3 regions of the Halomonas sp. RT37 genome follow, and region 1 is predicted to be linked to each of the others. Evidence: predicted binding sites of a transcription regulator. Region 1 holds the regulator's gene; each other region holds the start of a gene.
What was found. Region 1 encodes sigma-54, which starts transcription at its own class of promoters, with help from an activator protein. Its sites were predicted from a motif close to TGGCACNNNNNTTGCTNT; they were not measured.
Positions count from the first base shown of each region.

Region 2: NFG58_RS00540 (P-II family nitrogen regulator) is a predicted target of sigma-54. The motif match lies at 2,208-2,225, and genes of this name have one in related genera.
Region 3: NFG58_RS13245 (hydrogenase small subunit) is a predicted target of sigma-54. The motif match lies at 3,007-3,024, and genes of this name have one in related genera.

Region 1 covers NZ_CP098827.1:1,718,492-1,722,766, reverse strand. Annotated here, with positions in the region: gene lptB (LPS export ABC transporter ATP-binding protein) at 1-249, shown strand, start outside; gene NFG58_RS07460 (RNA polymerase factor sigma-54) at 525-1,937, shown strand; gene raiA (ribosome-associated translation inhibitor RaiA) at 2,097-2,405, shown strand; gene ptsN (PTS IIA-like nitrogen regulatory protein PtsN) at 2,411-2,896, shown strand; gene rapZ (RNase adapter RapZ) at 2,950-3,831, shown strand; gene NFG58_RS07440 (HPr family phosphocarrier protein) at 3,834-4,103, shown strand; gene NFG58_RS07435 (hypothetical protein) at 4,155-4,275, shown strand, end outside.
Region 2 covers NZ_CP098827.1:120,235-124,509, reverse strand. Annotated here, with positions in the region: gene NFG58_RS00550 (YifB family Mg chelatase-like AAA ATPase) at 1-1,403, opposite strand, end outside; gene NFG58_RS00545 (accessory factor UbiK family protein) at 1,523-1,903, opposite strand; gene NFG58_RS00540 (P-II family nitrogen regulator) at 2,289-2,627, shown strand; gene NFG58_RS00535 (ammonium transporter) at 2,677-3,927, shown strand; gene glnK (P-II family nitrogen regulator) at 4,118-4,275, shown strand, end outside.
Region 3 covers NZ_CP098827.1:3,061,284-3,065,558, reverse strand. Annotated here, with positions in the region: gene NFG58_RS13260 (carboxy terminal-processing peptidase) at 1-976, opposite strand, end outside; gene NFG58_RS13255 (M18 family aminopeptidase) at 1,150-2,481, shown strand; tRNA gene NFG58_RS13250 (tRNA-Met) at 2,648-2,724, opposite strand; gene NFG58_RS13245 (hydrogenase small subunit) at 3,180-4,274, shown strand; gene NFG58_RS13240 (nickel-dependent hydrogenase large subunit) at 4,274-4,275, shown strand, end outside.

The sequences.
Region 1 (4,275 bases):
CTGCTCGATGAACCCTTCGCCGGGGTCGACCCGATCTCGGTGGGCGAGATCAAGTCCATCATTCGTCAACTCAAGGCCCGCGATATCGGCGTCCTGATCACCGATCACAACGTGCGCGAGACCCTCGATATCTGCGATCGTGCCTACATCGTCGGCGACGGCCAGATCATCGCCGAGGGCAGCGCCGAGTCCATCCTCGCCAACCAGCGCGTCAAGGAGGTCTACCTGGGCGAGAACTTCCGCCTCTAGACCGCAGGGCCGCCCGACAGCCGCAGTCGCAGTCGCATCAAGCGGCCGCAACACTTGCCAGCATCAGCATTCAACCGCCGGCCCCGAAAGGGTCGGCCTCACCTTGCACACAGGGCCTCCCTCGAAAGAAGCACCTCCCCCCTACCAAGTTGTTCCACATCGACCTTTACACTCCCTCCCACAGGTCAAAAAACACCAACTTGGCAAGATGCTTGCATGTCTGATGACTCGTCGTTAGGGTAAAGCCTTTCGACAACACTGGTGGATCCCGACCCATGGCCCTCAAGGCGTCACTGCAGCTGCGCATCGGTACCCAGCTGACCATGACCCCGCAACTGCAACAGGCGATCGGCCTGCTGCAGCTTTCGACCCTGGACCTGCGCCAGGAGGTCCAGCAGGCGCTGGAGGCCAACCCCATGCTCGAACTCGAGGACGAGTTCGGCGAACAGCAGACCAGGGAAGCCGTGGAAGATGACTGGGCGGATCAGATTCCCTCGGAACTCAGTGTGGACAGCGACTGGTCCGACACCTACCAGGACCTGGGCACCACCCCCGCCGGCAGTGGCGAGGCGCCGGATTTCGAGCGCCAGGCAAGCTCCCAGTCACTGCACAGCCACCTGAGCTGGCAACTGGCGATGCTCGACGTCAGCGACCAGGAGCGCCTGATCGCCGAGAGCCTGCTCGACGCGGTCAACGCCGACGGCTATCTCGAGCAGACACTGGATGACATTGCCCAGGGGCTCGAGCAAGACGGTCGTCGCCCCCCTCCCCTCGCAGAGGTGGAGGCGGTGCTGGTTCGGCTGCAACAGTTCGAACCGACCGGAGTGTTCGCCCGCGACCTGCGCGAGTGTCTGATGCTGCAACTGGATAGCCTGCCTCGCGATACCGTCCTGCTGCCCCAGGCCGGACGACTGGTAAGACAGTTTCTCGAGGCGCTGGCCAGCGGCGACCGACGTCTGCTGAAGCGCCGACTAGGACTCGATGACGACCAACTCGACAGCGTCATCGAGCTGATCCGGAGCCTCGACCCACGTCCCGGCAGCCAGTTCGGTGACAGCGATAACGACTACGTCATACCCGACCTGGTGGTACGCCACACCGAAGAGGGCTGGCGCGTTGAACTCAACCCGGATGCAATGCCCCGACTGCGCATCCAGCCCGACTACGCTGCGCTGATTCGGCGCGCGGACAAGAGCCAGGACAACCAGTTCCTCAAGGACCACCTGCAGGAGGCGCGCTGGCTGATCAAGAGTCTGTCCAGCCGCAACGACACCTTGCTGAAGGTCGGCCGGGAAATCATGGTGCGTCAGATCGACTTCCTCGAGCAGGGAGAAGCGGCCATGAAACCGTTGGTGCTGGCCGATATCGCAGACAAGGTGGAGATGCACGAGTCCACCATCTCCCGCGTGACCACCCAGAAGTTCGTGCACACGCCTCGCGGCGTGTTCGAGTTGAAGTATTTTTTCTCGAGCCAGGTCGGCCAGGATGGCGACGCCCATTCCAGTACCGCCATCCGCGCCATGATCAAATCGTTGATTCAAAAGGAACCTGCCCGCAAACCTCTGTCGGACAGCAAACTGGTGGAATTGCTGGCGGAAGACGGCGTCAATGTCGCCAGACGCACCGTGGCAAAGTACCGGGAAGCCATGAATATTCCGTCTTCCAGCGAGCGCAAGCGACTGCGCTGAGGCCTTGCGCTGCGGCGTCGCTAGCCTAGTTATCGGGAAAGCGCAAGCACTTGAAATTTCGCATGACATCTGCGTCTTTCTGCGTAGCGTCGAGGGGGTTTGCAGGATCGGAAAAAGGGTTACAATCAAGCCACCACCCGAAAGAGCAAGGAGCCTGTCATGCAAGTCAACATCACCGGCCACCACGTCGAATTGACCGATCCCCTGCGTGACTACGTACAAGAGAAGCTCACCCGTGTGGAGCGCCACTACGACAACATCACCAACGTCCAGGTGACCCTCTCGGTGGAAAAGGAACGCCAGCTGGCCGCCTGCACCCTTCACGCCGCCGGTGCCGACCTGCATGCCGAAGCGCAGGACGGCGACATGTATGCTGCTATCGACGCCCTTGCCGACAAGCTGGACCGCCAGCTGGTCAAGCACAAGGAAAAATCCCAAGCCCGCGCCCAAGGCGCCGGAATTCGCTGACTCTCATGACATTGGAAGCCATTCTCCCTCCCGAGCGCACATTGTTCGATGTCCCGGGAGGCAGCAAGAAGAGGGTGCTGGAGTTTTTCAGCACCTTCATTGCGCAGAACACCCCGAGCCTGGACAGCCAGGAGGTCTTCAGTCGGCTGATCGGACGTGAGCGCCTGGGCAGTACCGGCATCGGCAATGGCGTCGCCATTCCCCATGCCCGCAACCCCCACTGCAAGGCGCCCATCTCCGGCTTCCTCAAACTCGCGGAACCTGTCGACTTCGATGCCATCGATGGTGAGCCCGTCGATCTGGTGTTCGTGCTGCTGGTGCCGGAAGAGGCCGACGACGCCCATCTTGCCCTGCTCGGCCAGGTCGCTGGCGTCATGAACGACGCCGACACACGTCACCGTCTGCGCCACGCCAGCTCCCAGCGCGAGCTTCACGAGCGCCTGCAGGAAGCCATCCGCCAACAGGCGCCAGGGGACGACACTCCCTCCTGATCGCGGCCTTGCCTAGGCCATCAGCAATGGACGCCTGCCCAAGGAGACAGGACATGCAGCTCGTGATCATCAGTGGTCGCTCCGGCTCGGGAAAGTCCGTGGCCCTTCAGGCCCTGGAGGACCTGGGGTTCTACGCCATCGACAACCTTCCCGCGACCTTGCTGGGCGCCTTGGTGGACGAGCTGGAAAACGGTCATTCCCGCCGTATCGCCGTCAGCGTCGACGCCCGCAACCTGCCTGAGGCGCTGGAACGCTTCCCCGCCCAGCTGGCGTCCCTCAAGCAGAGTCCGATCGACTGCCAGGTGGTCTACCTGACCAGTGATGCGCGAATTCTGCTCGAGCGTTATTCCCACACGCGGCGCCGTCACCCGCTGACCCGTGATAGCGACATGACCCTGGCGGAAGCCATCGAGTCCGAACAGAAGGCCCTTTCGGGCATTCGAGACCTGGCCGATCTGGTCATCGACAGCTCTCGCCTGTCGGTACACGAACTGCGTTCGCGCATCGCCGAACAGGTCGCCGACCACCGCAGCGGCCAGTTGAGCCTGACCGTGGAGTCCTTCGGCTTCAAGCGTGGCGTGCCGCCGGATGCAGACATCGTGTTCGATGCCCGCTGTCTGCCCAACCCCTACTGGGAACCATCGCTGCGTGATGCCAATGGCTGCGATCCCAGCGTCATCGACTTCCTCGAACGCTATCAGGACGTCGCCGACATGAAACGCGACATTCTCGCCTGGGTGCGCACCTGGCTACCGCGCTATCAGCAAAGCCAGCGCAGCTACCTCACCGTGGCGGTGGGCTGCACCGGAGGACAGCATCGTTCGGTCTACCTGGCCGAGGGAATCGCCTCGGCCCTGGCCGACCAGCATCCCCGCGTCCGTCTACGCCACCGCGAACTCGGCCAGCAACGCCGACTGGACAGCGGAGGACTCTAGGCGTGGCCCGACGCACCCTGACCCTGACCAATCGTCGCGGCCTGCATGCACGCGCCGCGACTCGCCTGGTCACCTGCTGCCAACCCTTTGACGCCACCGTCACCGTCCACCATGGCAGCCGCTCGGGTGACGCCGCCAACATCATGTCGCTGCTGATGCTGGCCGCCCCCTGCGGTACGGAGCTGACCCTGGAGGCCGAAGGCAAGGACGCGGACGCGGTGCTGGACGCTCTGGAGGCACTGTTCGACGCACGCTTCGACGAAGACGCCTGACGTCTTACCTCTCCTTGTTTTGACCGCCACCCCCTGCCTGCCAAGGACGCCATGCAACTAATCCAGACCGGCAAGTACACCGAGGTCCACTACGACGCGGACCAGGACGCCTTCATCAAGACCTTCACGCCCAAGACCAGCGATCGCTGGCGCTACCGCCTGGGCATCCGGC
Region 2 (4,275 bases), 1.6 Mb from region 1:
GCCACCCGCAGTACCCGGTGGTAGGCCCGGGCGGACAGCCGCAGGCGCTCAAGCGACTGCGCCAGCCAGGTGCGCTCGGCCACCTCCAGGGCGCAGGCTCGCTCCAGCGCGGCCCCGGCGAGCTGGGCGTTGAGCACTCCCCTCTGCTGCTGACGCTGACGCGCCGCCATCACGCGTCGGCGCACCATCTCGGTGCTTTCCCCCGGCTGATGCGACGTCAACTGTTCCACCGGCAGCGCCGGCACCTCCACCTGCAGGTCGATGCGATCGAGCAGGGGGCCGGACAGGCGCGCCTGATAGCGCTGGATCTGGGACGCGGTGCATACACAGTCCTGACGCGGATCCCCCAGATGGCCGCAGGGGCAAGGATTCATTGCGGCAACGAGTTGAAAACGAGCAGGAAATCGTCGCTCGTGGCTGGCCCTGGCGATATGGATCTCGCCGCTTTCCAGCGGCTCGCGCAACACCTCCAGCACCTGGCGACTGAACTCCGGCAGCTCGTCGAGAAACAGCACGCCGCGATGGGCCAGCGAGATCTCGCCGGGCCGCGGACGCGAGCCGCCACCGACCAGCGAGACCGCGCTGGCGGTGTGGTGAGGCGAGCGAAACGGACGACGGCCAAAGCCATCGGACAGGGGAAGCGCGCACACCGAGCGAATCGCCGCTACCTCCAGCGCCTCGTCATCGCCAAGCGGCGGCAAGAGCCCGGGCAGTCGGCTGGCCAGCAACGTCTTGCCGGTGCCGGGCGGCCCGGCAAACAGCAGGTTGTGCCCACCCGCCGCCGCCACCTCCAGCGCTCGCCGGGCCTGATACTGGCCACGCACATCGCACAGATCCAGCGCCGCAGGCCCGTCTTGCGGCGGTGCGACGGGTAGGTGAGCAACGAGGGGAATGCGCCCGACCAGGTGGGCGACGACGTCGAGCAGGTGCGCCGCCGGCAGCACCTCCAGTCCATTGACCAGGGCCGCCTCATCGGCGTTGGCCTCGGGCAGGATCAGGCGCCGCCCAGCCTGACGGGTGGCCATGGCGAAGGGCAGCATGCCGGCTACCGGCCGCAACCGGCCATCGAGGGCCAGTTCGCCGGCACACTCGACACCCTCCAGTGCGGCGGCGGGCAACTGGCCGGAAGCCACCAGCAGACCCAACGCGATGGGCAAATCGAAGCGTCCACCCTCCTTGGGCAGATCGGCGGGAGCAAGATTCAGGGTAATGCGGCGTAGCGGGTAGTCGAGGCCGCAGGTGGCGAGGGCGCTGCGCACCCGTTCGCGGCTTTCGCGCACTGCGGTCTCGGGCAGGCCGACCAGGGTCATGCCCGGCAGGCCGTTGGCCAGGTGTACCTCGACCTGCACCTCGGGGGCGTCCAGCCCCAGTCCCGCACGGGTGGCAATGATGGCAAGCGTCATGGGCTCCCTGCCTGACGGAAGGCTCATGACCAGTAGAGCACGCCCACCTCACCGGCGCCCCATGCCAGCCCCCCGCCAGGGCGGGCCGGCATATCTTGTGACGCTCTGCGTCCGAAGCCTCAGGCGGAGGGCTTGTCGGCTGAACCGCTCGACGCCTCGTCCTGCTTGCCCTGTTCCGGCACCGGCGGCACCGGTACCTCGGCGGCTTCCTCGGCCACGGCAGGCGCCGCGGTCGCTTCGCCAGCGGGCGCTGCACGTTCCTCGACCAGGCTCTCCAGCGCCGCTACCTGCTTTTCCAGCGCCTCGACCCGGGAGCGGGTGCGCTGCAATACGTCCATGAGGATGTCGAAATCCTCGCGTGACACCAGTTCGAGACGATCGAAGGCGCCACGCACCACCTGCTGGACCCCCTTCTGGATGTCTTCCGGGGCCTGGGAGGCGCCCTGCAAGCGCTCGCCGATCTGCTGTGCCAAACGGCTGATGCGATCCTGACTGACCATGATGGCTCTCCTTGAAACGTCGATGGGAACTCCGTTGCCGACAGGATACGCAAGCCGGGCGCCCAACGCATGCTTCGTGGCCCTTGCCCATTGGCGCCCGGCGCATTGGCGACTCCCTGATACCTACACGCGCCCCGGCACGCGACCCGACACAGCATGCTCGCCAATGACGCACCACCAATGCGCGCCAGCACCAAAACAGTGCATTAACTTTGATGCAGTGCCGCAAACTCGCGGGTGTTTTTCGTCTCTTGCTTTCCAAAACAACCACAAGCCATTGTAAACAAAGCTTTTGCCAAATTTATGGCACGTATATCGCTATGCATAGATATCCATGCACCGAGCGGAAACAAGCCGCCACCTTATGCACGTAGGGAGCCATGCCATGAAACTGATCACCGCCATCATCAAGCCCTTCAAGCTGGACGACGTCCGCGAGGCGCTGGCCGACAACGGCGTCCAGGGCATCACCGTGACCGAGGTCAAGGGCTTCGGCCGCCAGAAGGGCCACACCGAGCTATACCGCGGCGCCGAGTATGTCGTCGACTTTCTGCCCAAGGTGAAAGTCGAGGTTGCGATCGACGAGGCCCGACTGGACAGCGTGCTGGAAGCCATCTGCAACGCGGCCAACAGCGGCAAGATCGGTGACGGCAAGGTGTTCGTCACGCCGCTGGAAGACGTCATCCGCATTCGCACCGGCGAGCGCGGCTCCGACGCGGTCTGATCCCCGTCCCCTGACCCGACTTCCGATAAAAATATAGCGAGACACTTCCATGGTCGATATCAGTGAACTCAGCTACGCGCTGGACACCTTCTACTTCCTTATCTGCGGCGCCCTGGTCATGTGGATGGCCGCCGGTTTTGCCATGCTCGAGGCCGGCCTGGTCCGGGCCAAGAACACCGCCGAGATTCTGACCAAGAACATCGTGCTGTTCGCGGTCGCCTGCACCATGTATCTGCTGGTGGGCTACGCCCTGATGTACTCCTCCGACGCCGGCGGCTTCATCCCCAACCTCGGCTTCTTGATCGGCGCCGAAAACAGCGTCGATGCGGTGCTGGCAGGTGGTGAAGACGCACCCTACTACTCGGCCCGCGCCGACTTCTTCTTCCAGGTCGTGTTCGTGGCCACCGCCATGTCGATCGTCTCCGGCGCTGTCGCCGAGCGCATGAAGCTGTGGGCCTTCCTGGCCTTCGCCGTGGTCATGACCGCCGTGATCTATCCGGTCTCCGGCTACTGGACCTGGGGCGGCGGCTGGTTGTCCGAAGCAGGCTTCTCCGACTACGCAGGTTCCGGCATTGTCCACATGGCGGGTGCCGCTGCAGCCCTGGCCGGTGTGCTGGTGCTCGGTCCGCGCAAGGGCAAGTACGGCAAGAACGGCGCCATCTACGCCATTCCCGGTGCCAACATGCCGCTGGCGACCCTGGGTACCTTCGTCCTGTGGCTGGGATGGTTCGGCTTCAACGGCGGCTCCGAGCTCAAGCTCTCCGACGTGTCTTCCGCCAACAACATGGCCCAGGTGCTGGTGAACACCAACGCTGCCGCCGCCGGGGGTGTCATCGCCGCGCTGATCCTGGCCAAGATCTGGTTCCGCAAGGCTGACCTGACCATGGCCCTGAACGGCGCCATCGCTGGCCTGGTCTCCATCACCGCCGACCCGCTGTCCTCCACGGCCCTCGGCGCCACCCTGATCGGTGCAGTCGGCGGTGTCCTGGTGGTGGTCGCCATCGTGGTCCTCGACAAGCTGCGCCTGGACGATCCGGTCGGTGCCATCTCCGCCCACGGTGTGGCCGGTATCTGGGGTGTCCTGGCGGTCCCGCTGAACAACGCCGACGCCACCTTCGGCGCCCAGATGCTCGGCATCATCGGCATCTTCGCCTGGGTCTTCATCGCTAGCCTGGTCGTGTGGCTGATCATCAAGGCAATCATGGGTGTGCGTGTCAGCGAAGAAGAAGAATACGAAGGCGTCGACCTGGCCGAATGTGGTCTCGAAGCCTACCCCGAGTTTAACGTCGCCAAGAAGTAAGCCTGAGCTTACCCGCGACACCAGTGAGCTGGCGTGCTCCTCCTGGCCCCTTCGGGGGCCTTTTTTATTGCTGTTCGCCAGGGGTATGCTTTGTCACACTAGTCAGGACAGGCGCAACGGCGCGCCGCCAACGGGTTGGCGCCAGGCACGACCGACGCCGCCCCCACACGGACAGGATGAGGAACCCGCCATGAAACTGGTGACCGCGATTATCAAGCCATTCAAGCTCGACGACGTCCGCGAGTCGCTCTCCGAGATCGGTGTTCAGGGCATCACCGTCACTGAAGTGAAGGGCTTTGGCCGTCAGAAGGGCCACACCGAGCTGTACCGGGGAGCCGAGTACGTGGT
Region 3 (4,275 bases), 1.3 Mb from region 1:
CGACCACGGTGGAGCGGGTCATGTCCACGGCTTCACCGGGCACCACCTCGAGGCGCACCTCGGAGCCCTTGGGCCCACGAATCAGTTCGACCACGTCGTCCAGGCGCATGCCGACCACGTTGACGATGTCTTCGCCATCCTGGCCGACGCCGATGATGCGGTCGGCGGGCTTGAGCGCGCCGTCCTTCTCGGCCGGACCACCGGGCACCAGGCTCGCGACCTTGACGTACTCGCCGTCGGCCTGGAGCAGGGCACCGATGCCTTCGAGCGAGAGGCGCATCTGGATGTCGAAGGACTCGCCCTGGCGCGGCGACAGGTATTCGGTGTGGGGGTCCACGGTGCCGGTGGCGGCGGCCATGATCAGCCCGAACACGTCCTCGGCGTTGGTCTGCTCGAGGCGATGCTTCTGGGTCTCGTAGCGCTCGCGCAGGGTGTCGATGACCTCGTCGTCTTCCTGGCCGCTGATTGACAGCGTCAGGGCGGCGTTGGCCAGGCGCTTGCGCCACAAGTCGTCGAGGCTCGCCTGGGAGGCGGCCCAGGGGGCATCCTCGCGGTCGAGTTCGAGGCGGCCTTCGCCGTCGAAGCTCATGTCGAGGTGGTCGATCTCGTCGAGCATCCACTCAAGACGTGCCTCGGCACGATCGTGGTAGCGCTCGTAGAGGTCGTAGGCCCGCTCCAGGGAGCCTTCGAGCATTGCCTCGTCCATGCCGGTGCGCAGATCAGCGAACTCATCCACGTCGTCCTGCAGGAAGTAGGCACGCTGGCCGTCCAGCACGTCCAGATAACGCTGGAAGGCACGGTTGGACCATTGGTCGTCCAGCCGCACATCCGCGTAGTGGCCGTAGCGTAGTGATTCGGCCACCTCCATGGCCGCCTGACGCTGGTCGTCGCCGGGCGTGGGAGTAGCCAGCGCCGTAGGGGCCGCGATCAGCAGGGACAGCGCCAGGGCGCGACCCGCAGACTCAATCAGGCTCATCAATGAAGCACTCCAGGATTCGTGTACACTCGTCGGTCTGACACCGACTCGGTCGGCGGGTCCCTTGGACCGGATTCGCATTGTAGCAGCTTGATGTCAATCCTTGACCCTTGCCGTTGTGCGACATTTAGGGTCAATCCTTGAACCACACTATCATGCAACAGAGGACGCCCATGTCACAGGAGTGCTTGCCAAAGGATGATGCCGGATGCGCCAAAAGGCTCAGTCGGCTGCTTGAGTTTCTTCACCGTTCCCCCAGCCCTTGGCACGCCACCGCGAACATGGCTCAGCGGCTCGAGGACGCCGGCTACCGTCGTCTGTTGGAGACCGATAGCTGGGATTTGGTTCCCGGTGACCGCTTCTACGTGACCCGCAACGATTCTTCGATTATCGCCGTCAACCTGCCGAAGGGCCAGCCGGTCACCAGTCTGCGCATGGTCGGCGCCCATACCGACAGCCCCAATCTCAGGCTGAAGACCCACGCCGGCCAGACCTCGGCGGGCTGGCTGCAGCTTGGCGTGCAGGTCTACGGCGGGGCACTGCTCGCGCCCTGGTTCGACCGTGACCTGGGCCTGGCCGGGCGTCTGCATGTCCGTCACGCCGATGGGCGGGTCGAGGGCGTGCTGCTCAACGTCGCCGAGGCCATCGCCATCATCCCGAGCCTGGCCATCCACCTGGATCGTGAAGCCAACGACGGCAAGGCGATGAATGCCCAGACCCAGATGGCGCCGGTGGTGCTGCAGGGCGGCAAGGACGACGACCTCGATCGCCTGCTGCTGGCCTGGCTGGAGCAGGAGCACGGTCTGACCGGGGTGAAGGTGCTGGACTTCGAGCTGGGCTTCTATGATCTGCAGCCGCCGTCGCTGGTGGGCGTGGGCAAGGAACTGATCGCCAGCGCCCGCCTGGACAACCTGCTGTCCTGCTTTATTGGCCTGGAAGCGATGCTCGACGCCGACGGCGAACAGGGCATGGTGCTGGTCGCCAATGACCACGAAGAAGTGGGTAGCGCCAGCGCCTGTGGCGCCCAGGGCCCGTTCCTCGCCGACGTGCTCAAGCGGGTGAATGGCCAGGTGGGCGAGGGCACCGAGGAAGGCTATATCCGCCTGATCCAGTCCTCGCGGATGATCTCCTGCGACAACGCCCACGCGCTGCACCCGAACTTCAAGGACAAGCACGACGCCCAGCACGGACCGAGCCTCAACGCAGGCCCGGTGATCAAGACCAACGCCAACCAGCGCTACGCCACCAACAGCACCACGGCGGCGATGTTCCGTGATCTGTGCGAGAAGGTAGAGGTGCCGGTGCAGACCTTTATTACCCGGGCGGACATGGGCTGCGGCAGCACCATCGGCCCCATCACCGCAACGGAGCTTGGCGTGCCGACGCTGGACGTGGGGGTGCCCCAGTGGGCGATGCACTCTATCCGCGAGACCGCCGGCAGCCAGGACGTGGAACACCTGACCCGTGCGCTGACTGCCTTCTTCAACAGTGCCGAACTGGTGTAGGGCGAGCGCTCGCAGCACGCTTGCTGAAAGACTGAAACGACGATAACAGAGCGCCTGGCGGGCAACCGCCAGGCGCTCTGTCGTTGTTGCGTCGGTGTTGAACCGTTGCATTGGAAGGCACAACGAAAAGGCCCGTCGATCGGTGATCGGCGGGCCTTTCGGTATCTGGTGGCTACGCCCTGACTCGAACAGGGGACCCCATCATTATGAGTGATGTGCTCTAACCAACTGAGCTACGTAGCCTTTGGATGGCGCCGTATTCTACGGATTGCCGGCTTGTTGTCAAGCGCTTGGGTTGCGGCAATGGCCCCGATGCCGGCCCTGGCGATGGCCCCGATGATGGCTCTGCTAGTGGCCCGGGGCGGCCAGGGCGACGCCAGCGCAGTGCGCTGGAAAGCCGGCTACCACCTGTGTGCCGTGTAGCGCGAGTTCTGTGCTGGCGTGACGGAGGTGGCTGGAAAGGGCGCTACCGCCATGTGGTCATCAAGTGCGCCAAGTGTTTGAAAAGACGTACTCCCCGCAATCTGGCACGGGCCTTGCCCTGTAGTTTAGGGAAACAACAACAGGCGATCTGGATGGCTTTTCGTGCAAGCCTCGTGTCGGCTTCTGGCCTTGGGTGTAACGAGGGCAGGCCGCCTCCAGATCAGGGGATCACGCCGGTGGCGAGATCCAGGACCACGACAGGGGAGTCGTTGCCGATGGAGCCCATCGAAACCTTCTACGACGTGATGCGGCGACAGGGGGTCACGCGTCGCTCATTTCTGAAGTTCTGTTCACTGACGGCGGCGGCGCTGGGGCTCGGGCCTGCCTACACCGCCAAAATTGCCCACGCCATGGAGACCAAGCCGCGCACGCCGGTGATCTGGGTGCACGGGCTCGAGTGCACCTGCTGCTCGGAGTCGTTCATCCGCTCGGCCCATCCGCTGGTCAAGGACGTGGTGCTGTCGATGATCTCGCTGGACTACGACGACACCCTGATGGCGGCGGCGGGGCATCAGGCCGAGGCCGCCCTGGCCGACACCATCGAGCGCTACAAGGGCAACTACATCCTGGCGGTGGAGGGCAACCCGCCGCTCAACGAGGACGGCATGTTCTGCATCGTCGGTGGGCGGCCCTTCGTCGACCAGCTGCGCGAGACCGCAGAGCACGCCAAGGCGGTGATCTCCTGGGGCTCCTGTGCAAGCCACGGCTGTGTCCAGGCGGCGCGCCCCAACCCCACCCGGGCGACTCCGGTGCACAAGGTCATCACCGACAAGCCGATCATCAAGGTACCGGGCTGTCCGCCGATCGCCGAGGTCATGACCGGGGTCATCACCTATATGCTGACCTTCGACCGGCTGCCGGAGCTCGACCGCACCGGCCGGCCCAAGATGTTCTATTCCCAGCGCATCCACGACAAGTGCTACCGCCGGCCACACTTCGACGCCGGCCAGTTCGTCGAGTCCTTCGATGACGAGGGCGCCCGTCGCGGCTACTGCCTGTACAAGGTGGGCTGCAAGGGCCCGACCACCTACAACGCCTGTTCGACCATCCGCTGGAACGAGGGCGTGAGCTTCCCGATCCAGGCCGGCCACGGCTGTATCGGCTGCTCCGAAGACGGCTTCTGGGACAAGGGCTCCTGGTACGCCCGGCTGCAGGACGTGCACCAGTTCGGCATCGAGGCCAACGCCGACCAGATCGGCGGCGTTGTAGCCACCGGGGTGGGCGGTGCGGTGGCGGTCCACGCTGCCGTCAGCGCCTTGAAACGGGCGCAGGTCAAGCGCCAGTCGTCAGCCAACAGGGAGGAAGCCTGAT